One region of the Streptomyces sp. NPDC015144 genome, then DNA from elsewhere that is predicted to be linked to it. Evidence: riboswitches for the same ligand, from Rfam matches in the RefSeq annotation. Region 1 holds a riboswitch; each other region holds the start of a gene.
The links. Region 1 has a riboswitch for cobalamin ahead of ACF08W_RS33805 (cobalamin biosynthesis protein). Riboswitches for the same ligand answer to the same signal wherever they lie in the genome.

Region 2: linked by a shared signal. The riboswitch ahead of ACF08W_RS02380 (FecCD family ABC transporter permease) and the one ahead of ACF08W_RS33805 (cobalamin biosynthesis protein) in region 1 are both predicted to bind cobalamin.
Region 3: linked by a shared signal. The riboswitch ahead of ACF08W_RS25945 (ribonucleoside-diphosphate reductase subunit alpha) and the one ahead of ACF08W_RS33805 (cobalamin biosynthesis protein) in region 1 are both predicted to bind cobalamin.

Annotation. Positions count from the first base shown of each region.
Region 1 is NZ_JBIBUU010000033.1:35,511-44,966, reverse strand. Features, by position in the region: gene ACF08W_RS33825 (alpha/beta hydrolase) at 1-713, opposite strand, end outside; gene ACF08W_RS33820 (class II aldolase/adducin family protein) at 780-1,439, opposite strand; gene ACF08W_RS33815 (anion permease) at 1,666-2,967, shown strand; gene ACF08W_RS33810 (hypothetical protein) at 3,000-3,230, shown strand; cobalamin riboswitch at 3,380-3,511, shown strand; gene ACF08W_RS33805 (cobalamin biosynthesis protein) at 3,650-4,636, shown strand; gene ACF08W_RS33800 (cobyric acid synthase) at 4,633-6,195, shown strand; gene ACF08W_RS33795 (putative cobaltochelatase) at 6,192-8,234, shown strand; gene cobO (cob(I)yrinic acid a,c-diamide adenosyltransferase) at 8,234-8,833, shown strand; gene ACF08W_RS33785 (cobyrinate a,c-diamide synthase) at 8,856-9,456, shown strand, end outside.
Region 2 is NZ_JBIBUU010000001.1:538,625-548,080, forward strand. Features, by position in the region: gene ACF08W_RS02350 (S8 family serine peptidase) at 1-1,037, opposite strand, end outside; gene ACF08W_RS02355 (helix-turn-helix domain-containing protein) at 1,129-2,091, shown strand; gene cynS (cyanase) at 2,258-2,728, opposite strand; gene ACF08W_RS02365 (carbonic anhydrase) at 2,791-3,390, opposite strand; gene cynR (transcriptional regulator CynR) at 3,514-4,461, shown strand; gene ACF08W_RS02375 (GntR family transcriptional regulator) at 4,478-5,122, shown strand; cobalamin riboswitch at 5,346-5,491, shown strand; gene ACF08W_RS02380 (FecCD family ABC transporter permease) at 5,593-6,702, shown strand; gene ACF08W_RS02385 (ABC transporter ATP-binding protein) at 6,702-7,487, shown strand; gene ACF08W_RS02390 (ABC transporter substrate-binding protein) at 7,503-8,525, shown strand; gene cbiE (precorrin-6y C5,15-methyltransferase (decarboxylating) subunit CbiE) at 8,518-9,456, shown strand, end outside.
Region 3 is NZ_JBIBUU010000017.1:49,215-58,670, forward strand. Features, by position in the region: gene ACF08W_RS25930 (GntR family transcriptional regulator) at 1-47, shown strand, start outside; gene ACF08W_RS25935 (DUF3311 domain-containing protein) at 310-564, shown strand; gene mctP (monocarboxylate uptake permease MctP) at 561-2,195, shown strand; cobalamin riboswitch at 2,377-2,503, shown strand; gene ACF08W_RS25945 (ribonucleoside-diphosphate reductase subunit alpha) at 2,644-5,049, shown strand; gene ACF08W_RS25950 (ribonucleotide-diphosphate reductase subunit beta) at 5,049-6,068, shown strand; gene ACF08W_RS25955 (hypothetical protein) at 6,166-6,342, opposite strand; gene ACF08W_RS25960 (helix-turn-helix domain-containing protein) at 6,424-7,398, shown strand; gene ACF08W_RS25965 (family 20 glycosylhydrolase) at 7,491-9,413, shown strand.

The sequences.
Region 1 (9,456 bases):
GCGCCGGTGGACCAGCCGTGCAGGACGACGTCGCGGGCACCGTGGCGCACGGCGAAGCGGATCGCCGCGTCCAGGTCGCGCCATTCGGACTCGCCGAGGTGGACGAGGCCGTCGGGCGAGCGCGGGGCCCCGGCGTCGCCGCGGTAGGCGAGGTCGAGCACGGGCAGCCGCAGCCCGTTCAGGAAGCCCATGAGGTTCATGGGGTGTTCCCGGGTGGTGCCGAGGCCGTGCACGGTGATGACCCAGGTGTCGCGGGGGCCGGGCACGAACCAGGCGGGCAGGGCGCCGAGTTCGCCGGGGATCTCGACCTCCTCGTGGGCGAGGCCGAGGGCGCGGAAGGGGTCGCCGCTGAACAGCTGCGGGGTCACCCGGACCTTGTCGCCGGGCTCCAGGGTGCCCCGGTCCACGCGTTCCAGCCGTCGGACGACGGTGTCGGGGGCGGCGTGGGCGTTCTCGATCACCGGCCCGACCACGGCGTGGACGTCGTCGCCGACCAGTCCGTACGTGCCGGGGCGCAGGGCGGTGAAGGAGCGGGTGAGGGTGACCTGGCCGGCCGCCGTGGCGTGGACGGTGAGTCGGCGGTCGGCGGGGAGCGGGCGCCCCGCGGGGGCCCGCAGGGCGACGTCGCTGGCGTACCGGCCGGCCGCGACCGCCGCCGCGCCGACGCCGAGGACCGTGGTGACGGCTGCTGCCGTGATCGTTGCCGGGCGCACGGCCCCAGTCTCGTGGCGGCGGGGGCCCGCTGCCAGCGGACGGGGCCGTGCGCTGGGCCGGTCGGGTCAGCCCGGCTGCCCGTATCCCTTGAGCGCCTCGCCCACCTCGTCCAGCTGGTCCGGGGTGAGCAGGCTCGGGGTGTGTCCGGGGACGGAGCTCGCGGCGAGCCAGAGGCGGCAGAGCCATTCGAGCTGGGCGGTCCGGTCGTACGCCTGGTCCAGGGTGGTCCCGTAGGTGACGGTGCCGTGGTTGCGGAGCAGGCAGCCGGTGCGGTCCCGGAGGGCGGTGAGCATGTACTCGGCCAGTTCGGGGGTGCCGTAGCGGGCGTAGGCGGCGACGCGGACGGGGCCGCCGAGCATGGCCGCGGCGTAGTGGACCGGGGGGATCTCGGCGACCAGGGTGGAGACGGCCGTGGCGTGCACCGCGTGGGTGTGGACGACGGCGGCGGCGTCCGTGTTCCGGTAGACGGCGAGGTGGAGCGGGAGTTCGCTGGTCGGGACCAGGTCGCCGAAGAGGCGGTTGCCGTCCGGATCGACGCCCACGGCGTCCTCGGGGCGCAGCCGGTCGTAGGGCACTCCGCTGGGGGTGACGAGGATGGTGGAGCCGACCCGGGCCGACACGTTTCCCGACGTCCCGACGACGAGCCCCTCGGCCGCCGTCCGCCGCGCGGTGGCGACGACCCCGTCCCACGCCCGTCCGATCACGTCACATTTCTGATCGCTCATGCGCCGAAGCTGATCGCTCATGGACCGATCCTGTCAGCCCTGGGGAGCGATGGGTACAGGGCCGGGCGGACCACCGCGTTCCGCCTTCCGGGGAACACACCTCGAACAGAAACGGAACGCTGTGACTCCGGTTGGAGTCACCACAGTGCCCTCCCCAGTTCATCTTCCGTTTACCCAGGTTGCCTACGGTCCACATGCCAATGACGTCGAACGATTGCCTGGGTAAATGGAACACATCACGCTGCTCCTCGCGATTGTGATCGTGACAGCTCTAGTGTTCGATTTCACGAACGGTTTCCACGACACCGCGAACGCGATGGCGACCACCATCTCGACCGGTGCACTCAGACCGAAGACCGCGGTGGCCATGTCCGCCGTTCTCAATCTCGTCGGCGCGTTCCTGTCGGTGGAGGTCGCCAAGACGATCTCCGGCGGGATCGTCAACGAGGACGGGTTGCGCACGGAAGTGATCTTCGCGGCACTCGTCGGCGCCATCCTCTGGAATCTGCTGACCTGGCTGGTCGGGCTGCCCTCCAGCTCGTCGCACGCCCTGTTCGGCGGTCTGATCGGCGCGGCCGTGATGTCGGCGGGCTGGTCGTCCGTCAACGGCGGCACCGTCGTCACCAAGGTGCTGCTCCCCGCGGTCGCCGCCCCGATCGTCGCCGGTGTCGCCGCGCTGCTGGCCACCCGGCTGACGTACCGGATCGGCGGGAAGATCCGCGACGAGGCCCAGGAGAAGGCCACCGCCAAGGGCTACCGGGCCGGCCAGATCGCCTCGGCCGGGCTGGTCTCCCTCGCCCACGGCACCAATGACGCGCAGAAGACCATGGGCATCATCACGCTGGCCCTGGTCACCGGCGGGGTCCTGCACCCCGGGGCCAACCCGCCGGTCTGGGTGATCGTCTCCGCCGGTCTCGCCATCGCGCTCGGCACCTACCTGGGCGGCTGGCGCATCATCCGCACCATGGGCAGCGGCCTCACCGACCTCAAGCCGCCGCAGGGCTTCGCCGCCCAGACCAGCGCGGCCACGGTCATCCTGGCCTCCTCGCACCTCGGTTTCTCGCTCTCCACCACGCAGTCGTGCTCCGGCGCCGTGATGGGCGCGGGCCTCGGCCGCCAGGGCGGTGTGGTCCGCTGGTCCACCGCCACCCGGATGTTCGTCGCCTGGGGCCTGACCCTGCCGGCCGCCGGTCTGGTCGGCGCGGGCGCGGAGCTGCTCACCAAGCAGGGCACCTGGGGCGTCGTCGTGGTCGCGGCCCTGCTGGTCCTGGGCTCCGGCTCGATCTGGCTGCTCTCCCGCCGCAAGCCGGTCGGCCACGACGACGTCGCCCCGGGCGCCGGGGCCCCGGCCCCGGTCCCCGCCGAGCCCGCCGGTGTCGTCACCACGGCCATCGCCGCCGTCAGCCCGCCGCCCACCACCGCGGCCCAGGCCGCCACCACCCCCGCCGCCCCGGCCGCGGCCGTCGTGACCGCCCTCCCGGTCACGCCCAAGGCCCCTCAGGACCCGGCGCAGCCCGCCGCCGTCTGACCGGTCCCGCACCGACCGTCTAAGGAATCAGCATGAAAATCGACTGGGCGGCCCTCGGCTCCGTCTTCGGTGTCTCCCTCGTGGTCACCGTCGCGCTGGTGGGTCTCTTCACCCTGGGCATCGTCGGCCTCTCCAAGCAGCCCGAACCGGCTGCGCAGGGCGGCTCCGGCGGCTCGCCGCTGCTGGCCCGCGCCGGCGCGTACGCCTGCTTCGCGCTCTGCGCGGCGGCCGTCGGGTACGGCATCTTCCTGATCGTCGCCTGACCCACCCCGCGCACGCCCGCATCGGGCCGGACACCCCCGGGTGCCCGGCCCGATGTGCGTCTCGGCACACTGCCCCGCCGCAGGTCAACGGCAGGTTGACGGGCCTTCGCGGGGCATGGTGGACTGCCGGAGCCAATTACGGCGACAGCAGAGGAAGCCGGTGCGAATCCGGCGCGGTCCCGCCACTGTCACCGGGGAGCGGTCCCCCACACCGGACGTCACGGCACGCGCGAGCGGGCTGGAAGGCCGGGGGCCCCGCGGATCCGGGAGCCAGGAGACTCTCGTCGCCGGTCACGTCGAACCAGGGCGCGGACCCTGAGTGAGGACATATCGCCATGCCCGGCCGCCATGCGCCCGCCGTCCCAGGCCCCGATGCCTTCCGTACGAGAGTCCGCCGCGGCGCGACGGCCGGCTGAGCCGTGCGAGCCGACCGCATCTTCGCGTACGGCGCCACCGCCGGTCTCCTCGGCGACCTGCTGCTCGGTGACCCCCGCAGGGGCCACCCGGTCGCCGCCTTCGGGCGGGCCGCGGCGGGCGTCGAGCGCCGCCTGTGGCACGACCACCGCGGCTGGGGCGCGCTGCACACCCTGATCTGCGCCGGAGCCGCCGTGGGCGGTGGTGCGCTGGCCGCCCGCGCGGTGCGCCGCAGCCCCGCCGCCTCCGTGGCGCTGACCGCCGCCGCCACCTGGTCCGTCGTCGGCGGCACCTCCCTGGGCCGGGAGGCGCGGGCCATCGGCGGCGCGCTGGAGGCCGGTGACATCGCCCTGGCCCGGGAGCGGCTGCCGCATCTGTGCGGGCGCGACCCGCAGTCCCTGGACGGTCCGCAGATCGCCCGCGCCGTGGTGGAGTCCGTGGCGGAGAACACCTCGGACGCCGTGGTCGGCGCCCTGGTGTGGGGCGCGGTGGCCGGGGTTCCCGGGCTGGCCGGGTTCCGGGCCGTCAACACCCTCGACGCCATGGTCGGCCACAGGTCGCCACGGCTGCGCCGGTACGGCTGGGCCTCGGCCCGCCTCGACGACCTCGCGGGCTGGCCCGGCGCCCGGCTCACCGCCCTGCTCGCGGTGGCCGCCGGGGGCCGCCCCCGGGACGCGCTGCACGCCTGGCGGGCCGACGCCGCCAGACATCCCAGCCCGAACGCGGGTCCGGTGGAGGCCGCGTTCGCCGGGGCGCTCGGCGTACGGCTGGGCGGGACCCTCGCGTACGGCGGCCGGGTCGAACACCGCCCGGTGCTCAACGGGGAGCGCGGCCGGGCCGTGGAGGGCGCGGACATCGAACGCGCGGTGCGGCTGTCGCGGCGGGTCGGCGCGCTGGCCCTCGGCGTGTGCGTGGCGGGGCGGCTCGGTGCCGGCCTCGCCGCACGACGGATCGCCGCGCGGCGGACCGGTACCGGACGGAGGAGCGCATGAGCGGCGGACTGCTGGTCGCCGGGACCACCTCGGACGCGGGCAAGAGCGTCGTCACCGCGGGCATCTGCCGCTGGCTGGTGCGCCGGGGCGTGAAGGTGGCGCCCTTCAAGGCGCAGAACATGTCGTTGAACTCGTTCGTCACCCGCGAGGGCGCCGAGATCGGGCGCGCCCAGGCCATGCAGGCGCAGGCCGCCCGCGTCGAGCCGACCGCGCTGATGAACCCGGTCCTGCTGAAGCCCGGCGGCGACCGCTCCAGCCAGGTCGTCCTGATGGGGAAGCCGGTCGGCGAGATGAGCGCGCGCGGCTACCACGGCGGTCGGCAGGAGGCCCTGTTCGGCACGGTAGCCGACTGCCTGGAGCAGCTGCGGGCCACGTACGACGCGGTGATCTGCGAGGGGGCGGGCAGCCCGGCCGAGATCAACCTGCGGCGCACCGACATCGTGAACATGGGCATCGCGCGGGCGGCGGGCTTCCCGGTGGTGGTGGTCGGCGACATCGACCGGGGCGGCGTCTTCGCGTCGTTCTTCGGTACGACCGCGCTGCTGGCCCCCGAGGACCAGGCACTGGTCGCGGGCTATCTGGTGAACAAGTTCCGTGGTGACGTGTCGCTGCTGGAGCCCGGTCTGGACATGCTGCGCGGGCTGACCGGGCGGCCGACGTACGGGGTGCTGCCCTTCGCCCACGGGCTCGGCATCGACGAGGAGGACGGGCTGCGGGTCTCGCTGCGCGGGGCGGTGCGCGAGGCGGCCGTCGCACCGCCGCACGGCGAGGACGTGCTGCGGGTCGCGGTGTGCGCGGTGCCGCTGATGTCGAACTTCACGGATGTGGACGCGCTGGCCGCCGAACCCGGGGTCGTCGTCCGGTTCGTGGACCGGGCCGAGGAGCTGTCCGACGCCGACCTGGTCGTGGTGCCGGGCACCCGGGGCACGGTCAAGGCGCTGGCCTGGATCCGGGAGCGCGGACTCGCCGACGCGCTGGCGCGGCGCGCGGCCGCGGGACGGCCGGTCCTCGGCATCTGCGGCGGCTTCCAGCTGCTGGGCGAGCACATCGAGGACGAGGTGGAGTCCCGGGCCGGCCGCGTCGAGGGCCTCGGTCTGCTGCCCGTGCGCGTCCGCTTCGACCGGGAGAAGACCCTGGCCCGGCCGGTAGGCGAGGCGCTCGGCGCGCCCGTGGAGGGGTACGAGATCCACCACGGGGTGGCGGACGTCCTCGGCGGCGAGCCGTTCCTGGACGGCTGCCGGGTGGGGGCGGTGTGGGGCACCCACTGGCACGGCTCGCTGGAGAGCGACGCGTTCCGCCGCCGCTTCCTGGCCGAGGTGGCGCGGGCCGCCGGCCGGCGTTTCGTCCCCGCGCCCGACACCTCCTTCGGCGCGCTGCGCGAGGAGCAGCTGGACCGGCTCGGCGACCTGATCGAGGAGCACGCCGACACCGACGCGCTGCTCCGGCTCATCGAGTCGGGCGCGCCGCCGGGGCTCCCGTTCGTCCCGCCCGGGGCGCCCGGCGGCGCCCTGCCTCACCCCCGTACATCCGCGAAAGACGCAGGAGGGACCGCCCAGTGAGTACGCATTTCCCGTTCACCGCCGTCGTCGGGCAGCAGGACCTGCAGCTCGCCCTGTTGCTCAACTCCGTCTCGCCGGCCATCGGCGGGGTGCTGGTGCGGGGCGAGAAGGGCACCGCGAAGAGCACCGCCGTACGCGCGCTGTCGGCGCTGCTGCCGCCGGTGGCCGTCGTGCCGGGGTGCCGGTTCTCCTGCGATCCGGCGGCGGCCGACCCGGCGTGTCCGGACGGCCCGCACGAGCCGGGGGCCGGTGTGTCGAGGGACGCCCGGATGGTGGAGCTGCCGGTCGGCGCGTCGGAGGACCGGCTCGTGGGGGCGCTCGACATCGAGCGGGCGCTCGCCGAGGGAGTGAAGGCGTTCGAGCCGGGGCTGCTGGCCGACGCGCACCGGGGCATCCTCTACGTCGACGAGGTCAACCTGCTCCACGACCACCTGGTGGACCTGCTGCTGGACGCGGCCGCCATGGGCGCGTCGTACGTGGAGCGGGAGGGCGTCTCGGTCCGGCACGCGGCGCGTTTCCTGCTGGTCGGGACGATGAACCCGGAGGAGGGCGAGCTGCGGCCGCAGCTGCTGGACCGGTTCGGGCTGACCGTGGAGGTCGCCGCGTCCCGGGAGACCGACCAGCGGGTCGAGGTGGTGCGGCGGCGGCTGGCGTACGACGACGACCCGGCGGGGTTCGCGGCTGGCTGGGCCGGTGAGGAGGAGGCGCTGCGGGCGAGGATCGCCGCCGCGCGGGCGCTGCTGCCCGCGGTGGTCCTCGGCGACGCGCCGCTGCGGCAGATCGCCGCGACCTGCGCCGCCTTCGAGGTCGACGGGATGCGCGCGGACATCGTGATGGCGCGGACGGCCACGGCGCTGGCCGCCTGGGCGGGGCGTACGGAGGTGCTCGCCGAGGACGTGCGGCAGGCGGCGCTGCTCGCCCTCCCGCACCGGCGGCGGCGCAACCCCTTCGACGCGCCGGGGCTCGACGAGGAGAAGCTGGACGACACGCTGGAGCGGAACGGCGGGGACGACGACCCGGACCCGGACGGCCCGGACGGCGGCGGCCGGCCGCCGCGGGACGACGGCCCGGGCACGCCGCAGGACCCCGGGCAGGGCGCCGACGACACGCCCGGCCCCTCCGTACCGGAGCAGGGCCAGGGCCAGGAGCGGGGCCAGGAGCAGGGCCGGCCGTCCGGGGGCGGCGAGCAGCGCCCGGTGGGCGCCACCGAGCCGTTCCGTACGAAGACGCTGAGCGTCCCCGGCCTGGGCGAGGGCGCGGCGGGGCGGCGCTCCCGGGCCCGTACCGAGCACGGGCGCACCACCGGCGCGCGACGCCCGGAGGGCGCCCTGACCAAGCTGCACCTGGCCGCGACGGTCCGGGCCGCCGCCCCGCACCAGCGGGCGCGCGGCCGGTCGGGGCGCGGGCTGGTGGTCCGGCGGGACGATCTGCGGCAGGCGACGCGGGAGGGGCGCGAGGGGAACCTGGTGCTCTTCGTGGTGGACGCCTCCGGGTCGATGGCGGCCCGGCAGCGGATGGCGGCCGTGAAGGGCGCGGTGCTGTCGCTGCTGCTCGACGCGTACCAGCGGCGGGACAAGGTCGGGCTGGTCACCTTCCGGGGCCGGGACGCCGAGGTGGTGCTGCCGCCGACGTCGTCGGTGGACGCGGCGGCGGCCCGGCTGGAGCTGCTGCCGACCGGTGGGCGCACCCCGGTCGCGGCCGGGCTGCTGAAGGCCCATGAGGTGCTGCGGGTGGAGCGGCTGCGCGATCCCTCGCGCCGTCCGCTGCTGGTCGTGGTGACCGACGGGCGGGCGACCGGCGGCCCCGGGCCGGTGGCGCTGGCGTCCCGGGCGGCGCGGCTGCACGCCGCGGAGGGCGTCGCCTCGGTCGTCGTGGACTGCGAGTCGGGGCCGGTGCGGCTCGGGCTCGCGGCCGAGCTGGCCCGGGATCTCGGCGGCACCGCCGTGACCCTGGACGAGCTGCGGGCCGATGCGATCACCGGACTCGTCAAGGGCGTCCGGGAAGCGGGCAAGAGGGACATCACCAGGAGGGCCGCGTAATGCCGCAGGGACAGCCGACCACCGTGCCGGACGACGGGCTCACCACCCGTCAGCGCCGCAACCGGCCGCTGCTGATGGTGCACACCGGCATCGGCAAGGGGAAGTCGACGGCGGCCTTCGGGATGGCGCTGCGCGCCTGGAACCAGGGCTGGCCCGTCGGGGTCTTCCAGTTCGTCAAGTCGGCGAAGTGGAAGGTCGGCGAGGAGAACGCGCTGAAGGTCCTCGGCGCGAGCGGCGAGGGCGGCTCCGTCGCCTGGCACAAGATGGGCGAGGGCTGGTCGTGGGTCCAGCGCGACGGCCAGCAGGACAACGAGGAGGCGGCGCGCGAGGGCTGGGAGCAGATCAAGCGCGACCTGGCCGCCGAGACGTACCGGCTGTACGTCCTCGACGAGTTCGCGTACCCGCTGCACTGGGGGTGGGTCGACACCGCCGAGGTGGTCGAGGTGCTGCGCGCCCGTCCCGGCACCCAGCACGTGGTGATCACCGGTCGCAACGCGCCGCGGGAGCTGCTGGACGCGGCGGATCTGGTGACCGAGATGTCCAAGGTCAAGCACCCGATGGACGCCGGTCAGAAGGGTCAGCGGGGCATCGAATGGTGAGCTCCACCCCGGGGGTCCCCCGGTGAACGTGCCACGTCTGGTGATCGCCGCGCCCTCCTCGGGCAGCGGCAAGACCACCGTCGCGACGGGGCTGATGGCGGCCTTCGCGGGGCGCGGCCTGGCCGTCTCCCCGCACAAGGTCGGGCCCGACTACATCGACCCCGGCTACCACACGCTGGCCACCGGGCGGCCGGGGCGCAATCTCGACGCCTACATGTGCGGCCCCGGCCTGGTCGCCCCGCTGTTCGCGCACGGGGCGGCCGGGTGCGACCTGGCCGTGGTCGAGGGCGTGATGGGGCTGTACGACGGGGCGTCGGGCCAGGGCGAACTGGCGTCGACGGCCCAGGTGTCGAAGCTGCTGCGGGCGCCCGTGGTGCTGGTCGTCGACGCGTCCTCGCAGTCCCGGTCGGTGGCGGCGCTGGTGCACGGCTTCGCGTCGTGGGACCCGCGGGTGCGGATCGGCGGGGTGATCCTCAACAAGGTCGGTTCGCAGCGCCACGAGGAGCTGCTGCGGGACGCGTTGGACGAGTCGGGGCTGCCGGTGCTGGGGGTGCTGCGGCGGGCCGAGCGGGTGGCGGTGCCCTCGCGCCACCTGGGGCTGGTGCCGGTGGCCGAGCGGCGCG
Region 2 (9,456 bases), on a different contig from region 1:
GGCTCCTTGCCCGCCAGATAGGCGCTCGGCAGCCGCAGACCGCTGGTCGAGGCGCCCACCGAGAGCACCCCCTCGGCGATGCCGGGGGTGCTGACCGTGCCGGTGCCCGGTCCCTCGTTGCCCGCCGCGGCCACCACGACCACACCGGCGGCCACGGCGGCGGTCGCCGCGCGGCCCAGCGGGTCGGTGCCGTCGCCGGGGCCGCCGAGGCTCATGTTGATCACGTCGGCGCGGTGCGGATTGGCCGGGTCGGCGGCCGCCTCGATCCCGGCGATGATGTCCGAGGTGTAGCCGGAGCCGTCGGCGCCCATCACCTTGTACGCCAGCAGGTTCGCGCCGGGCGCCATGCCGGTGACGCCTTCCTTGCCGGCGGCCCGGCCCGCGACGATGCCCGCGACATGGGTGCCGTGGCCGTTGTCGTCCATCGGGTCGTCGTCGCCGTTGGCGAAGTCGTACCCGCCGACGACCTTGTGCCCCTTGCCGATACCGCCGCCCAGGTCGGGGTGGGTGTAGTCCACGCCGCTGTCCAGGATCGCCACGGTGGTCCCGGTGCCGGTGACCCGGGCCCCGGCGCGGTCCTCGCGCCGCCAGACCTCGGGGGCGCCGGTGAGCGGCACGCTCGCGTCGGTCTTCGTCAGCATCCGGGTGTCGGGGTGGACGGCGGCGACCCCCGGCAGCGAGGAGAGCCGGCCCACCTCGGAGGCGGGCACCGTCATCGCCACGGCGTCGACGAGCAGGCCGAGTTTACGGGTGGCCGAGGGGTGCAGCCCGGCATCCCGGGCCGAGCCGAGGAACGTCTCCTGCCGTGCGGCGAGGGCGCGGCGCGCGGCGCCGACGTCGCGGGCAGCCCCGGCGGCGAGCAGCGAACCGCCGGGCGCGGCGGTCACGGCGGGGCTGCCGGAGAGTTCGACGAGCACCCGGCGCGGCGGGTCGGGGGTGGTGGACGCGTCGGCGGCGCCCGGCGTCGCCGCCAGGACACCGGCGAGCACGACGACGGCGAGTGCCGCGTGACGTGGTCTTCGTGACTTGATTGCCATGCGTAAAGGTCCTACTGGTCGCGGCACTTGTCGCACAACGGATCCCCGTGGCCCATTGCTGCAGGTGGCACAACTGGGCCACGATCCCCCCATGAATCCCGAGTCTTCACAGCTCACCGCCGCGGGCATCGATCCGTTCGACGAGAGCGTCTACCGTCATGTGCTCGCCCGGCGGACCGCCGCGCCCGCCGAACTCGCCGCAGACCTCGGATGTTCGGCCGAGCGCGTCGCCCGAGCGTTGGACCGGCTCCGCGACCACGGGCTCGTCGGCCGGCTCGCCGGTGCCCGCCGCCGGTACGCGGCGATCGAGCCGGAGGCCGCCGTCGAGGCGCTGGTGCGGGCCAGGAGCAAGGAGCTGGAGAAGGTCCGGTCGGCGGCGGGGGAGCTGTCCCGGCTGTTCGCCGCGGCGTGCGCCGGGGCGGGCGGCGAGGACGAGGTGGAGATCACCACCGGGAGCGAGGCCCTCGGCCGCTGGTTCGTCCGCCTCCAGCAGGAGGCCCGCGAGGACGTGATGACCCTGGACCGGCCGCCGTACGCCCTGACCACCTCCAATCCGGTGGAGGCGACGGCGCTGGGCCGGGGCGTCCGCTACCGCGCGGTCTACGCCCCCGAGGCGCTGGAGTGGCCCGGCGTCCTCGACGACATCCGCGAGCTGGTCCGCCACGGGGAGCAGGCCAGGGTCCTGCCCGGCCTCGGGATCAAGCTCGCCATCGCCGACCGGAAGCTCGCGCTGATGCCGCTCTCCCTCGACCTCCACGACGTACGCGCCGCGGTGATCCGTCCGTCCACCCTGCTCGACGCGCTCACCCACTACTGGGAGCTGTGCTGGAAGCAGGCGCTGCCACTGGAGGCCCCCGCCGAGGACCCGCTCGGCGAGGAGGACCGGCTCGTCCTCATCCTGCTGGTCAGCGGGCTCAAGGACGAGGCGATAGCCCGCCAGCTCGGCTGGTCGGTACGGACCATGCGCCGCCGGATCAGCCGGCTGCACGAACTGCTCGGTGCCGCCAACCGCTTCCAGGCCGGGGTGATCGCCGCCCGCCGGGGACTGCTCTGAGACCGGGGCCAGCGGTGCGGGGAGCGACGGAGTGTTCCGTATCCCATTTGCGCGGCGATCCAGGCCCTGAGCGGAATGCGGGAACACGGCGGGCCGGAGTCCGCCGTGGGGGGCGTCTTCCGGCCCGCCGTGTCGTGTTGCGTACGGCGGTGGGGGGAGGGGCGGGTCAGAAGGGCTTGGTGGGGAGGTACTTGCCGTCCAGGGTGATGACGGCGCGCTCGCCGCCCTCGGGGTCGGCGACCTTCTTCACGTCGAGCTTGAAGTTGATGGCGCTGATGATGCCGTCGCCGAACTGCTCGTGGACCAGGGCCTTCAGGGTGGTCCCGTAGACCTGGAGCATCTCGTAGAAGCGGTAGATGGTCGGGTCGGTGGGGATGCCGCCGGGGATCGATCCGCGGGTCGGGATGGTCTGGAGCAGCAGCACCGCGTCCTCGTCGAGGCCGAGCAGCTCGGCGACGGCGCGGGCGGCGTCCTCCGGCAGGGCGTGCTGGCCGAGGACCGCGGCGGTGACGAAGGCGACCGACAGCCCGGCGGCGTCGGCGATCTGCTCCCAGGTGAGGTCCTTGCGGGTCTTGGCCTCGACGGCGGCGATGGCGAGGGTCTGGCGGGCGGTGGGGTCGAACTGCGCGTGCGGCACGAGGGTTCCTTTCGGGGGCCGGTCCCGGGCGGGGCCGGTGGTTCGGTTGGGGGTGTGGGTGGTCAGGCGGCGGCCAGGGCGGTCCCGGCCGGCTCGACGGTGCCCGTGGCGATGTCGAACACCCAGCCGTGCAGGGTGACCGAGCCCTCGGCCAGGGCGCGGGCCACGGAGGGGTGGGTGCTCAGGTTCTGCAGCTGCGCGGCCACGTTGGCGCGCACCAGGGCGTCGACCCGCTCCGGGCCGGTCACGGCCGGACCGGCGGCGGTACGGGCCAGGGCGGCGTCCGCGTGGTGCAGCCAGTCGGCCACGACCGGGGCGGAACCGAGGTCGTGCCCCTCCGCCAGGGCGGTCATCGCCCCGCAGGCGGAGTGGCCGCAGACGACGATGTCGGTCACGCCGAGCACGGCGACGGCGTACTCGACGCTCGCCGCGATGCCGTCGCGGCCCGACCCGTACGCCGGGACGAGATTGCCCGCCGTACGGATCACGAACAGCTCACCCGGATCACTCTGGGTGATCAGCTCCGGGACCACCCGGGCGTCGGAGCAGCCGATGAACAGCGTCTTCGGGCGGTGGGTCGTGGCCAGATGGGCGAAGAGCCCCGCCTTCTCGGGGAAGACGTCGCGGCGGAATCGTGCGACGCCGTCCGTGAGGTCCTGCATCGGTCACTCCTTTCGATGGGGGCCGCCCCGAGGGGCTGACGAGAACCACCATGCATGACCTGGGCCTATAGAGTCCAAGACTTGATATCCATGATCCTTATAGGTCGGTTCTATAATGCGTTCATGGGTCCGGAACTACGTCACCTCCGCTATCTGATCGCGGTCGCCGAGCACGGCAACTTCACGCGCGCCGCCGAGGAGCTGCGCATCTCGCAGCCCACGTTGTCGCAGCAGATCAAGCAGTTGGAACGGGTCGTCGGCGCCCGGCTGCTCGACCGGAGCGGCCGGGGGGTCCGTACCACCGACGCGGGCGCCGCCTACGTGCACTACGCGCGGCGCGCGCTGCGGGAGCTGGCCGCCGCCGAGCGCGCCGTCCTCGACGTCGCCGATCTCGCCCGGGGGCACCTGCGGCTGGCGCTCACCCCGACCTTCACCGCCTATCTCGTCGGCCCGCTCGTGGCGGCGCTGCACGCGCACCATCCCGGCATCACCCTGGACCTCCGGGAGATGCCCCAGGACCGCATGGAGGCGGGCCTGCTGGCCGACGAACTCGACCTCGGCATCGCCTTCGAGGGAACCCACCTCCAGGGCATCGCATCGACCGCGCTGTTCACCGAACCCCTCGGCCTGGTCACCGGTGCGCACCGGGCCGGGGACGAGCGTCCCCTGCCGGTACGGGAACTCGCCGGTCAGCAACTCGCCCTGCTCAGAGGCGACTTCGTCACACGCGTCCACGTCGACGACTACTTCGCCCGGCACCGGATCGCCCCCCCGATCGCCGTGGAGGCCAACACCATCCAGGCCCTCACCGAGATCGTCCGGCGCATCGGCCCCCTCGCCACCGTGCTGCCCCTGGCGGTCACGGACGACGACCCGCACCTCGGTCACGTCCCCGTCGACCCCCCGCTGCCCACCCGGGTCGCGACCCTGCTGCGCCGGGAGAGCGGCTACGAGAGCGCCGCCGCCCGCGCCTTCACCCGGCTCGTCCACGATCTGGTCCGTACCCGCGGCTACGCCCCGCCCGGTGGGCCCGCACCGGGGAACGGCCTGCCCGGAGCGGGCACCGGGTGATGAGAGAATCGGGCACATGACAGGGTCTGGGGACTTCGAGCCCGAGTCGGAACGGGTCACGCGCCAGCTGCGTGACGAGATCATCGACGGTGTGCGCGAGCCGGGCAGCAAACTCGTCGAGCGCGAACTCGCCGCGGAGCTCGGGGTGAGCAGACTGCCCGTCCGCGAGGCCCTGAAGGCGCTGGTCACCGAGGGCCTGGTCACCCCCAGGCCCCGGACCTGGGCCGTCGTACGGGAATTCACCCCGGCGGACGTGGACGACCTCGACGAGGTGCGCGCGGCGCTGGAGGCCCTGACCTTCCGGCTGGCCGCCCAGCGGCGCACCCGCGCGGGGCTCGAAAAGCTCCGCGCGGACCTGGACGCCGAGCTGGGCGCGGCGGCCAGGGGCGACGCCGTGGCCGCCCGCCGGGCCGCCGCCGACTTCCACGAGACGGTCACCGCCCTGGCCGACAACGAGCTGCTGAACGAGCTCCAGGCCACCCTGCGCAGCAGGATGCGCTGGCTGCTGGGGCAGCACGACGACCTGGAGGGCGTCGCGCGGGAGCACGAGGACCTCTACGCGGCGATCGCCGACCGGGACGCCGAGACCGTGGTGGAGCTGGCCGGCCGGCACCTGATCTCGGGCCGCCGGGCCGCCGCAGCCCGTCGCGGCCGCTCCTGAGGGCGGGTCAGCCGCCCAGCAGCCGGGCGAATCCGTGGACGGCGCCCGGACGGTACGGGCCCGCCCCCCCCATGCTCGGCGCGCGTTCGGGCCCGGCGGTAGCCGGACCGGTCGGTGATGCGCGGCCGTCGGGACGACCTCCGTGTCGGCCGTTCGGGGGATGCGCCCACGGCTCCGCCGGCCGCACCGGAGGAACAGGGCGGCCCCGCCCGGACCAGGACGGGGTGGAAACCCGCCAAACCGTTCGCGTTAAGCTGCATCTGCCCCACGGGGGAAGTCCGGTCGAAGTCCGGCGCTGACCCGCAACGGTAGACGGTGCCCGAAAGGGCCCCGTGAGCCCGATCACCCGTGGCGGTGAAGGCTCCTGTCAATTCGCCGTGGACTGCGATGGGTGCTGCACCGGGCGCGCCGCGTCCGGGCCGCTCCGTTGATGACGTAGATGCACGGCCCGAGGCGAAAGCGAACCGCCCGTGGCCACCCCCCTCGACCGACGGCCCGCTGTGCCGTCCCGCGCGGCCCGCGCCGCCTCCGGCCCCGCTCCACCACGCCGGATGTCACCCGCGCTCCTCGTGCCCGTCCTCGTCGTGGCGCTGCTGCTCTCGCTGGTCTGCGGGGCGGGCATCGGGGCGTCCGGGCTCTCCTGGGGCGAGGTGCTGCGCCACCTGTGGGCCGGGCTGACCGGCGGCCGAATAGCGCCCGACGAGGTCGCGGCGTACACCATCGTCTGGGAGCTGCGCTTCCCGCGCGCCGTACTGGCCGCCGTCGTCGGCGCCGGGCTCTCCGCCATCGGCATCGCCGTGCAGGCCATGGTCCGCAACGCGCTCGCCGACCCGTTCGTCCTCGGTATCTCCTCGGGCGCGGCCGTCGGCGCCAACGCCGTCCTCATCTTCGGGGCCTTCGGCGCCCTGGGCATCTGGGCGCTGTCCACGGCGTCGTTCCTCGCCGCGCTCCTCGCCATGGTGCTGGTGTACGCCATCGCCCGCACCGCGCGCGGCCTCACCCCGCTGCGGCTCGTCCTCACCGGTACCGCGATGTACTACGGCTTCTCCGCCGTCACCACCTTCATGGTCTTCGCGGCCGAACACGGCGAGGCCGCCCGCTCCGCCATGATGTGGATGCTCGGCAGCCTCGGCGGCGCCAACTGGGCCTCGGTGCCGATCGCCGCCGGAGCCGTGCTCTGCGGCATCGCCCATCTCGCCTGGTCCGCCCGCCGGCTGAACGCCCTCGCCATGGGCGACGAGACGGCGGCCGCCCTGGGCGTCGACGCCGGGCGGCTGCGCAAGGAACTCTTCGTGGTCTGCGCGGCCGTCACCGGAGCGGTGGTCGCGGTGAGCGGCGCGATCGGCTTCGTCGGACTGATGGTGCCGCACGGCGTACGGATGCTCGTCGGCGCGGACCACCGGCGGCTGCTCGCCGTCGCCCCCCTGGTCGGCGCCGTCCTGATGATCTGGGTGGACATCCTCTCCCGGGTGGTCCTCGCCCCCGCCGAACTGCCGGTGGGCGTACTGACCGCGGCCATCGGCGTGCCGTGCTTCGTGCTGCTGATGCGCCGCCGCACCTACACCTTCGGAGGCGCCTGATGCGGATCGACATCGAATCCCTGACCGTCGAGATCGCCGGCGCGCGGCTGGTGGCCGACGCCACGCTCGGCGCGGGCGCGGGACAGCTCGTCGGCCTGGTCGGCCCCAACGGCAGCGGCAAGTCGACCCTGCTGCGCTGCGTCTACCGGGCGCTGCGCCCCTCCGCGGGCACCGTACGGCTCGACGGCGAGGACCTGTACGCGCTGAGCCCGCGCGAGAGCGCCCGCCGGCTGGCCGCGCTTCCCCAGGAGGCCGTCTCCGAGTTCGACTTCACGGTGGCCGAGGTGGTGGCCATGGGACGCACCCCGCACCAGTCGTCGATGGGCCGGGCCACCGAGGCGGACCGCACGGCCTGCGCCGAGGCGCTGGCCGGGGTCGGTGCCGCCCACCTCGCCGACCGGGGCTTCCTCACCCTCTCCGGCGGCGAGAAGCAACGGGTCCTGATCGCCCGCGCCCTGGCCCAGCGGCCCCGGCTCCTGGTGCTCGACGAACCGACCAACCACCTCGACATCGCCCAGCAACTGGACGTCCTGGCCCTGGTCCGCGACAGCGGCCCCACCGTCCTCACCTCCCTGCACGACCTCAACCTCGCGGCCCTCCACTGCGACCTGCTCCACGTCATCTCCGGGGGCCGGATCGTCGCGTCCGGAGCCCCCCACGACGTGCTCACCCCCGAGCTGCTGGCCGACGTCTTCGGCGTACGCGCCCACCGCGTCGCCCATCCGGAGACCGGCGCCGTGCAACTGATCTTCGACCGGCTCCTTCCCGCCCGAACCGACTCCTGAGGACGCCTCACCGCCATGCCCCGCCCCGCACGCCCCGCCGCGTACGCCCTCGCCGTCGCCCTGGTCCTCACCGGGTGCGGCGCCCAACTGCCCACCTCCCAGGAGGAGAAGAGCGGTAGCGACGCGTCGGGCCACTACCCGGTGACCGTCGAGAACTGCGGCGAGAAGAAGACCTACGACAAGGCCCCCCGACGCGTCGTCACCAACGACGTCGGCATCACCGAGATCATGTTCGCGCTCGGCCTGGCGGACCACATGGCCGGCTACGTGATGCCCGACGACAAGGGCGACCTCACCTCCGTACCCTGGAAGGACGGGTACGGGAAGACCGCATGGCTCTCGAAGAAGACCATCAACAAGGAGCTCGTCCTCGACGCCCGCGCCGATCTCGTCTTCGCGGGATGGAACTACGGATTCAGCGAGGAGGGCGGCTTCACCCCCGCCGAACTCCGGCGCGTGGGCGTCGACTCGTACCTGCTCAGCGAGTCCTGCCGCAACGGCCGGGGCGACGCGCGCGGGGTGATGGCCCCGCTCGACGCGCTCTACACCGACCTGCGCAACCTGGGCAGGATCTTCGACGTCGAGGACCGCGCCGAAGCCCTCGTCACCGGCTTCCGCGAGCAGGTGGCCCGGGCACGCGACACGGCGCCCAAGGGCTCCGACCGCCCCCGGGTCTTCCTCTACGACGACGGCCGGGACAAACCGCTGACCGCCGGGGTCTTCGCCGGCCCGCACGACATCATCACCAAGGCCGGCGGCGACCACGTCATGAAGGACCTGAAGGACACCTGGGTGACGGTCGGCTGGGAGACCGTCGTCGCCCGCGACCCCGAGGTCATCGTGATCAACGACTACGGGGACCGGAGCGCCGAGCAGAAGAAGGCGTTCCTGAAGTCCTACCCGCCGCTGGCCAACGTCTCCGCGATCAAGAACGACCGCATCCACGTCCTCGACTACGTCGACCTCGTGGAGAGCCCCCGCAACCCCGCCGCCGTCGCCTCCCTCGCCACCTACCTGAAGGAGGTGTCCCATGGCTGACCGGCCGGACCCGGTGACCGTCGTCGGCATCGGCGCCGACGGCTGGGCGGGACTGACCGACGCGGCGCGCACCGCACTGACCGGCGCCGAGGTCCTTATTGGCGCCGGACGCCAGCTGGACCTCCTCCCCCCGTCCTGCCCCGGCCGGCGGATCGCCTGGCCCTCGCCGCTGCGCCCCGCCGTCCCCGGACTCCTCGCCGAGCACGCCGGGAGCCGGATCGCCGTCCTGGCCAGCGGCGACCCCATGTTCTACGGGATCGGCCGGGCCCTCACCGAGGTGCTCGGCGCCGACCGGCTGCGCGTCCTGCCCCACCCCTCGTCCGTCTCCTACGCCTGCGCCCGGATCGGCTGGCCGGTCGAGGACACCGAGACCGTCACCCTGGTCGGCCGCCCCACCGCCCGGCTCGCCGCCCACCTGCACGAGGGCCGCCGCGTCCTGGTCCTCGGCGCGGACGCCGACGCCCCCGCCGCCGTGGCCCGGCTCCTGCGCGAACAGGGCTTCGGCCCCAGCCGGCTCCGGGTGCTCGAACAGCTCGGCGGGCCCGCCGAGAACTGCCTGGAGGGCACCGCCGACGACTGGCCGCACCCCCCGTCCGACCCGCTGAACATCGTGGCCGTCGACTGCCGCCGCGCCCCCGGAGCCCTGCGCCTGGGCGCCGTACCGGGCCTGCCCGACGACGCGTACGAGCACGACGGACAGCTCACCAAACGGCACGTCCGGGCCGCGACCCTCGGCGTCCTCGCCCCCGCCCCCGGCGAACTCCTCTGGGACATCGGCGGCGGCTCCGGATCGATCGCGGTCGAATGGATGCGCAGCCACCCGTCCTGCCGCGCGATCACCGTCGAACGCGACCCGGAACGCGCCGCGCGCATCACCCGCAACGCCGACCGCCTCGGCGTGCCCGCCCTCCGCGTGGTCACCGGCCGCGCC
Region 3 (9,456 bases), on a different contig from region 1:
GCGACCGGTACAAGTTCGTGGCGCGACTCAAGCGGCCCATCGACTGATTCCGGCGGACGGGAGGCTAATTCCGGCCACCCCTTCCCCCGTCACCACCCTCGGGCCCCTGTGGAGCGCACCACTCCGCAGGGGCCTTTCGGCTGCCCTGGTACGGACCAACTCCCGTACGTATGACGCGATCTCACACATACGTACCAACCGGTCGGACCGTTGTCGGACCGCAATGCGGACGGGGGGTGACGGTGACCGGAACCTCCCCTAGATTTCCTGCGCATTACAGGGTGATCAGCGAGGGGACGGAGTCGCCGCATGTCCGTGGAACCAGAGGGAAAACCGCCCACCATCACACCGGTCAGAGTGGTCGTCGCGCTCTGTCTGGTCGCGCCGTTCGTGGCGATGCTCTGGGTGGGTTCGTACGCGAAGGTGGACCCCACCTTCATCGGTATCCCGTTCTTCTACTGGTACCAGATGCTCTGGGTGCTGATCTCCACCGCGCTCACGATGGTCGCGTACAAGCTGTGGCAGCGCGACCAGCGCGCCCGCAAGGGGGGTGAGCGCGCATGAAGGACGGCGTGAACGGCGTCGCGCTCGGCGTCTTCATCTTCTTCTTCGTGGCCGTCACGGTCATGGGCTTCCTGGCCGCCCGCTGGCGCAGGGCCGAGAACGAGGCCAGCCTCGACGAATGGGGGCTGGGCGGGCGCTCGTTCGGCACCTGGGTGACCTGGTTCCTGCTCGGCGGCGACCTGTACACGGCGTACACCTTCGTCGCCGTACCGGCGGCGATCTACGCGGCGGGCGCGGCGGGTTTCTTCGCCGTTCCGTACACGATCCTGGTGTACCCGCTGATCTTCACCTTCCTGCCCCGGCTGTGGTCGGTCTCGCACAAGCACGGCTACGTCACCACCTCGGACTTCGTCCGCGGGCGGTTCGGCTCGAAGGGGCTGTCGCTGGCGGTCGCCGTCACCGGCATCCTCGCCACCATGCCGTACATCGCGCTCCAACTCGTCGGCATCCAGGCGGTGCTGGACGTGATGGGCGTCGGCGGCGGCGAGAACACGCACTGGTTCGTCAAGGACCTGCCGCTGCTGCTCGCGTTCGCGGTGCTCGCCGCGTACACCTACTCGTCCGGGCTGCGCGCGCCCGCGCTGATCGCGTTCGTCAAGGACGGGCTGATCTACCTGGTCATCGCCGTGGCGATCATCTACATCCCGATCAAGCTGGGCGGCTTCCACGACATCTTCGCCAAGGCGGGCGAGGCGTTCTCCGAGACCAGTCCGGCCACCGGCAAGCCGCGCGGCGCGCTCGCCCCGGGCGAGGCCGGCCAGTGGGGGTACGCGACCCTGGCGCTGGGCTCGGCGCTGGCGCTGTTCATGTATCCGCACTCCATCACGGCGACGCTCTCCAGCCGCAGCCGCAACGTGATCCGGCGCAACACCACGATCCTGCCGCTGTACTCGCTGATGCTGGGCCTGCTGGCGCTGCTCGGCTTCATGGCGATCGCCGCCGGGATCAAGGTGGACAACGGGCAGCTCGCCATCCCGCAGCTGTTCGAGAACATGTTCCCGGACTGGTTCGCGGGGGTGGCCTTCGCCGCGATCGGCATCGGCGCGCTGGTGCCCGCCGCCATCATGTCGATCGCCGCGGCGAACCTCTTCACCCGCAACATCTACAAGGACTTCCTGAGGCCCGACGCCACCCCGGAGCAGGAGACCAAGGTCTCCAAGCTGGTGTCGCTGCTGGTCAAGGTCGGTGCGCTGGCCTTCGTCCTCACCATGGACAAGACCGTCGCGATCAACTTCCAGCTCCTCGGCGGGATCTGGATCCTCCAGACGATGCCGGCCCTGGTCGGCGGGCTGTTCACCCGCTGGTTCCACCGCTGGGCGCTGCTCGCAGGCTGGGCGGTCGGCATGGTGTACGGGACGGTCGCCGCGTACGGGGTCGCCTCGCCGACCCAGAAGCACTTCGGCGGTTCGTCGGCGGAGATCCCCGGCATCGGCGAGATCGGCTACATCGGCCTCACCGCGTTCGTGCTGAACGTGGTCGTGACGGTGGTGCTGACCTTCGTCCTGAACGCCGTGAAGGCGCCCGCCGGTACGGACGAGACCTCGCCGGCCGACTACACGGCCGACGCGGGCGACCCGGGCGTGCGGGCGGAGCTTCCGCCGGCCACCGCGGGGGCTCCCGGCGGCCACTGACGGCCCGCTTCCCGGCGCCCCGGGAACACCCTCCGGCAGGGCCCGTCACCGGGCCTCCACGGCCCGTTCCCGCCCCTTCCCGAGGGGCGGGGGCGGGCCGCCCACCGTTGCGGAAGCGGCCTGATCCTGCGTCGTACGACACAACATGTGGGGGCTGCCTCATCGGGCGGCCCCCACATGTATGCTCATCCTCGCTGTCGTCGCAGGGGAATCCGGTGCGAATCCGGAACTGTCCCGCAACGGTGTATCCCGTGCGCTTTTGCGCACCCGAGCCAGTCCGAGGACCTGCCGACAGCGCATCCGGCTCGACCGAACCGGATGCCCAGACGTCCGGGCCTCGCGGTTGGGCCGGTGGACGCCGCGCGGAGTGCTGCCCCGGCCCGGGTGCGTCCTCCGCGGGCTGCCCCGTTCCCCCGCCGGCCCCGAGCCGAGCGTGGGAGAGCAACACGTGACCATCGCGCCAGCCGATCCGGCTTCAGTCGCCGCGTCCGTCGAGTCCGAGGCAGCCGCACAGGACGGTCCCGGAGCGGCGCTGCTGCGGACCCTGACCGCCCTCACCGCCGATCTGCCCGACACCGACCCCGGCCGGGTCGCCGCCGCCGCCCTGCGCGGCCGCAGCGCGCGGGCGGACGAGGCGGAGCTGCGTTCGCTGGCCACCGAGGCGGCCGCGGGCCTGATCTCCGAGGACCCCGCGTACTCCCGGCTGGCCGCCCGCCTGCTGACCCTCGCCATCGCGGACGAGGCGGCGGGCCAGGGCGCGGTCTCCTTCTCCGCATCGGTCGCCGTGGGGCACCGCGAGGGCCTGATCGCGGACCGCACCGCCGCCTTCGTCGCCCGGCACGCACAGGCGCTGGACGCGCTGGTGGACCAGTCCCTGGCCGACGGCGCGGACGACCGCTTCGGCTACTTCGGGCTGCGCACCCTGCACAGCCGCTACCTGCTGCGCCACCCGCACACCCGCCAGGTCGTCGAGACCCCGCAGCACTTCATGCTCCGGGTGGCGTCCGGGCTCGCCGAGGACGAGTCGCAGCGCGCCCTGGACGAGGTGGCGGCGCTGTACGGGCTGATGAGCCGGCTCGACTACCTGCCCTCCTCCCCCACCCTGTTCAACTCCGGTACCCGGCACCCGCAGATGTCCTCCTGCTACCTGCTGGACTCGCCGCTGGACGAGCTGGACTCGATCTACGACCGCTACCACCAGGTGGCCCGGCTCTCGAAGCACGCGGGCGGCATCGGCCTCTCGTACTCCCGTATCCGCTCGCGCGGTTCGCTGATCCGCGGCACCAACGGGCACTCCAACGGCATCGTGCCGTTCCTCAAGACGCTGGACGCCTCGGTCGCCGCCGTCAACCAGGGGGGCCGCCGCAAGGGCGCCGCCGCCGTCTACCTGGAGACCTGGCACGCGGACATCGAGGAGTTCCTGGAGCTGCGCGACAACACGGGCGAGGACCAGCGGCGCACGCACAACCTGAATCTGGCGCACTGGGTGCCGGACGAGTTCATGCGCCGGGTCGAGGCGGACGGCGAGTGGTCGCTGTTCTCCCCGGTCGACGTGCCCGACCTGGTCGACCTGTGGGGCGACGCGTTCGACGCCGCGTACCGGGCCGCCGAGGCGAAGGGGCTGGCCCGCCGGACGCTCCCGGCCCGCGAGCTGTACGGCCGGATGATGCGCACCCTCGCCCAGACCGGCCAGGGCTGGATGACCTTCAAGGACGCCTCCAACCGGACCGCGAACCAGACCGCCGAGCCGGGCAGCGTCGTCCACTCGTCGAACCTGTGCACCGAGATCCTGGAGGTCACCGACGACGGCGAGACCGCCGTCTGCAACCTGGGCTCGGTCAACCTCGGCGCGTTCGTCGCCGGCGGCTCCATCGACTGGGAGCGGCTGGACGCCACCGTCCGCACCGCGGTGACCTTCCTGGACCGGGTCGTCGACATCAACTTCTACCCGACCGAGCAGGCGGGCCGCTCCAACGCCCAGTGGCGCCCGGTGGGCCTGGGCGCCATGGGGCTCCAGGACGTCTTCTTCCAGCTGCGGCTGCCGTTCGACTCGCCGGAGGCCCGCGCGCTCTCCACCCGGATCTCCGAGCGGATCATGCTCGCCGCCTACGAGGCGTCCTGCGAGCTCGCCGAGCGCTCGGGCCCGCTGCCCGCCTGGGAGCGGACGCGTGCAGCGCGCGGGGTGCTGCACCCCGACCACTACGACACCGGGCTGACCTGGCCGGAGCGCTGGGAGGCGCTGCGCGCCCGGGTCGCGAAGTCCGGCATGCGCAACTCGCTGCTGCTGGCCATCGCGCCGACCGCGACGATCGCCTCGATCGCCGGGGTGTACGAGTGCATCGAGCCGCAGGTCTCCAACCTCTTCAAGCGCGAGACGCTCAGCGGTGAGTTCCTCCAGGTCAACGCGTACCTGGTGGAGGAGCTGAAGCAGCTCGGCGTGTGGGACGCGCGGACCCGTGAGGCGCTGCGCGAGGCGAGCGGCTCGGTGCAGGGCTTCGCCTGGATCCCCGAGGACGTGCGGGCGCTGTACCGCACCGCATGGGAGATCCCGCAGCGCGGCCTGATCGACATGGCGGCGGCCCGTACCCCGTTCCTGGACCAGAGCCAGTCGCTGAACCTGTTCCTGGAGACGCCGACGATCGGCAAGCTCTCCTCGATGTACGCGTACGCCTGGAAGCAGGGGCTGAAGACGACGTACTACCTGCGCTCGCGCCCGGCGACCCGGATCGCCCGCGCGGCCTCCGGCCAGGCCGCGGCCGCCGCCCCCCTTCCCGTACAGCAGGCGTCGGCACCCGACGCGGACGCGATCGCCTGCTCCCTCGAAAACCCCGAGTCCTGCGAGGCATGCCAGTAATGAGCTCCACCCACTCCGAGAAGAACCTGCTGGACCCGGGTTTCGAGCTGACCCTGCGTCCGATGCGCTACCCGGACTTCTACGAGCGCTACCGGGACGCGATCAAGAACACCTGGACGGTGGAGGAGGTCGACCTCCACTCCGACGTCGCCGACCTGGCCAAGCTGTCGCCGGGCGAGCAGCACATGATCGGGCGGCTCGTCGCGTTCTTCGCGACCGGTGACTCGATCGTCTCCAACAACCTCGTGCTGACGCTGTACAAGCACATCAACTCCCCCGAGGCGCGGCTGTACCTGTCGCGGCAGCTCTTCGAGGAGGCCGTGCACGTCCAGTTCTATCTGACGCTGCTGGACACCTATCTGCCCGATCCGGAGGACCGGGCGGCGGCGTTCGACGCGGTCGAGGAGATCCCCTCGATCCGTGAGAAGGCCCAGTTCTGCTTCAAGTGGATGGACTCGGTCGAGAAGATCGAGCGGCTGGAGACGAAGGCCGACCGCCGCCGCTTCCTGCTCAACCTGATCTGCTTCGCGGCGTGCATCGAGGGGCTGTTCTTCTATGGCGCGTTCGCGTACGTCTACTGGTTCCGCTCGCGGGGTCTGCTGCACGGTCTGGCCACCGGCACCAACTGGGTGTTCCGGGACGAGACGATGCACATGAACTTCGCGTTCGAAGTGGTGGACACCGTCCGCAAGGAGGAGCCGGACCTCTTCGACGACGAGCTCCAGCAGCAGGTCACCGACATGCTGAAGGAGGCCGTGGCGGCGGAGCTCCAGTTCGGCCGCGACCTGTGCGGCGACGGGCTGCCGGGCATGAACACCGACTCGATGCGGCAGTACCTGGAGTGCGTCGCCGACCAGCGCCTGACCCGGCTGGGCTTCCCGGCGGTCTACGGCTCGGAGAACCCGTTCTCGTTCATGGAGCTGCAGGGCGTGCAGGAGCTGACGAACTTCTTCGAGCGCCGCCCGTCCGCCTACCAGGTGGCGGTGGAGGGGTCCGTCTCCTTCGACGACGACTTCTAGGCCGGCAGGACGTGGAAGAGGCCGGTCCCGCCGGGTACGCGGCGGGACCGGCCTTCTGCTGTACGGGGGACTCGGGGCGGTGGCCCCGGACACGGCATCAGACGCGGGCCCAGCTTCTGACGTACGGGCGTCTCGGGGCGGGGGCGGGGGCCGGGGCCTCCGCGGCGCGCAGCTCGCGGTCGATGCGGCGCTCCCGGGCGAGCCCGGCCAGGGTGGGTGCCAGGAAAAGAACGATGAGTGCGGAGATGCCGAGTACGTTCTCGATTGCGGTCATGGCTCCACTCTCGCCCTCGCCGAAGGATCGCGGCAGTGGCAGGACTGTCATAGAGCATCGAATTACTGCCACACTGGTGCCATGCTGAACAATGTCGCCGCACTGCTGCTGGACGAGGTCCACCCCTTCGAGCTGGGGGTGCTGTGCGAGGTCTTCGGGCTCGACCGCAGTGACGAGGGGCTGCCGTTCCACGACTTCGCGGTGGTCTCGGCCGAGGGACCGGTGCTGCGCACCCACGCCGGTTTCACCCTCAGCACACCGCACGGCCTCGACCGCCTGGAGGAGGCCGACCTGATCGCCATCCCGGCCGGCGGCCACTACGTGGACCGGGAGTACCCCGAGGATGCCCTGGACGCGCTGCGCCGGGCGGTGGACCGGGGCGCCCGGGTGCTGAGCGTCTGCTCCGGCGCGTACGTGCTCGGCGCGGCCGGGCTGCTGGACGGGCGCCGCTGCACCACCCACTGGCGGCACACCGAGGAGCTGGCCCGCCGCTACCCGCGGGCCGTCGTCGAGCCCGACGTGCTGTACGTGGACGAGGGCCAGATCATCACCTCGGCCGGAACCGCCGCCGGGATCGACGCCTGCCTGCATCTGATCCGGCAGTCCTACGGGCCGGACGCCGCCAACGCCATCGCCCGCCGCATGGTGGTGCCGCCGCACCGGGACGGCGGCCAGGCCCAGTACATCGAGCGGCCGCTGCCCCGCACCTCCTGCGACACCGTGGGCGAGACGCTCGTCTGGATGGAGCGCCACCTCGACGAGGAGATGACCGTCGACCAACTGGCCGCGCAGGCCCACATGTCGCCGCGCACCTTCGCCCGCCGCTTCCAGCAGGAGACCGGCACGACGCCGTACCGCTGGCTGCTGCGCCAGCGGGTCCTCCTGGCGCAGCACCTGCTGGAGACGTCCGACGAGACGGTGGACACCATCGCCGGGCGCACCGGTTTCGGAACCGCCGCCGCCCTGCGCCACCAGTTCGTCCGCTCCCTGGGCACCACGCCGAACGCGTACCGCCGCACCTTCCGCGGACCGGGCGCCGTCGTCGACGTGGCCTGAACCTCGGCAGGTCTGACGTCGGACGATTCGTCCAAGCGCTCGCCGCACCTGTCCATGGACCGACGCCCGGCGGGCCCAGCAGGGTCTCGGGCATGGACATGCAGAAGATAGGACGAAGGACCATCGGGGCCCTGGTCGTCGCGCTCGCCGCCGCACTGCTGCCCTGGCAGAGCGCCTCGGCCACGGACTCCCCCACCACCGCTGCCCCACCCGAGGTACTGCCCTCGCTACGGCAGTGGCAGCCCGCCGAGGGCGAGTTCGCCCTGACCGGCCGGACCCGGATCGTGCTGGCCGGGGTGAGGGACGGCCGGACGACCGCCGATGCCCGGCGGTTCGCCGGTGAGCTGGCCACCGGCCGGGCCCCGGTGACGCGGGGCGCGGCGGCCCGGGGCGGGGACGTCGTACTGCGCCAGGACCCCTCGCTGAAGAGCTCGCTGGGCACGGAGGGCTACCGGCTCGATGTCGGGGACCGGATCACGGTCACCGCCGCGACCTCCACCGGCGTCTTCTACGGCTCCCGGACCGTGCTCCAGCTGCTGAACGACGACGGCAGGGCCGCGCGCGGCACCACGACCGACGTACCCGCGTACCGGGAGCGCGGAGTGGGCGTCTGCGCCTGCTACATCAATGTGTCGATTCCCTGGTTCGAACGGCTGCTCAAGGACATGGCGTCCCAGAAGCTCAACCAGTTGTGGATCGAGGCCAAGGTCAGGAGCGACACCGACCCGGCGTCCGCCTTCTGGGGCTACTACACGAAGCCCCAGGTCCGCGCCCTCGTCGCGCTGGCGAAGAAGTACCACGTCGAACTGGTCCCGGAGATCAACTCCCCCGGCCACATGGACACCTACCTGGAGAACCACCCGGAGCTCCAGCTCAAGGACCGCGACGGGGTCTCCTCCCCGCCCCGCCTCGACATCTCCCGGCCCGAGGCGCTCACGTACTACACCTCGCTGGTCGACGAGGCGCTGGAGGTGTGGGACACCCGCTCCTGGCACATGGGCGCGGACGAGTACATGATCGGCTCCTCCTACCCCGACTACCCCCAGCTCCAGGCCGCCGCGACCGCGCGGTTCGGCGCGGACGCGACCCCGGACGACCTCTTCGTCGACTTCGTCAACCAGGTCGACGCGCATGTACGGGCGGGCGGCCGGTCGCTGCGGATCTGGAACGACGGCCTCATGGGCCGCAACGGCGTGGTCCGGCTCGATCCCGACATCACCGTCGAGCACTGGCTGGGCGGCGGATCCATCCAGAAGCCGTCCGCGCTGCTCGCCGAGGGCCGCCCGGTCATGAACTCCGCGTACGCCCTGTACCTGGTGCGCGGCGGCTACACCAGCCGTACCCGTGAGCTCTACGAGAGCGACTGGACGCCGCTGCGTTTCGAGGGTGAGACCCTGCCCGCGCGGTCGGCCGGCCTCACCGGGGCGAAGATCAGTCTGTGGCCGGACAGCGCGGCGGCCGAGACCGAGAACGAGGTGGAGGCCAAGACGTTCATGCCGCTGCGTTTCCTGGCCCAGGCCACCTGGGGTGGCCCCAAGCCGAGCGACAGCTACGACGGCTTCGAGGCGATGGCCCGCCGGATCGGCCACGCCCCGGGCTGGTCGAACACCGACCGCACCCCGCTGCCCGACGGCACGTACCGGCTGACGTCGGGCGCCAAGTCCCTGGCCTCCGGTGACGGTTCGGGGGTGTCACTGGTCCGGGGCGGCACCACCGCCTGGACGCTGGCGGCGACCTCCGACGGCTACTACACGGTGCGCCCGGCCGGCACGGATCAGTGCCTGGACGCGGTGCGCGGCAGGAAGTACCTCGGGGCGCCGCTGGAAGTGGGGGCCGAACTCTCGCTCGGCGACTGCTCCACGGCCTCACGCACCCAGCGCTGGCAGCTCGACACGGCGGCCGGGACGCTCGTCCTGCGCAACGCGATCTCGCAGCTCCGCCTGACGGAGCGGGCCGCAGACGGCGCCGCCGTCCAGACGACGGACGGCACCCGGCTGACCGCGCACGCCGTCTGATCCGCCGGACGGAGAGGTCCCGCGCACCGCGCCCTCGGGGGCC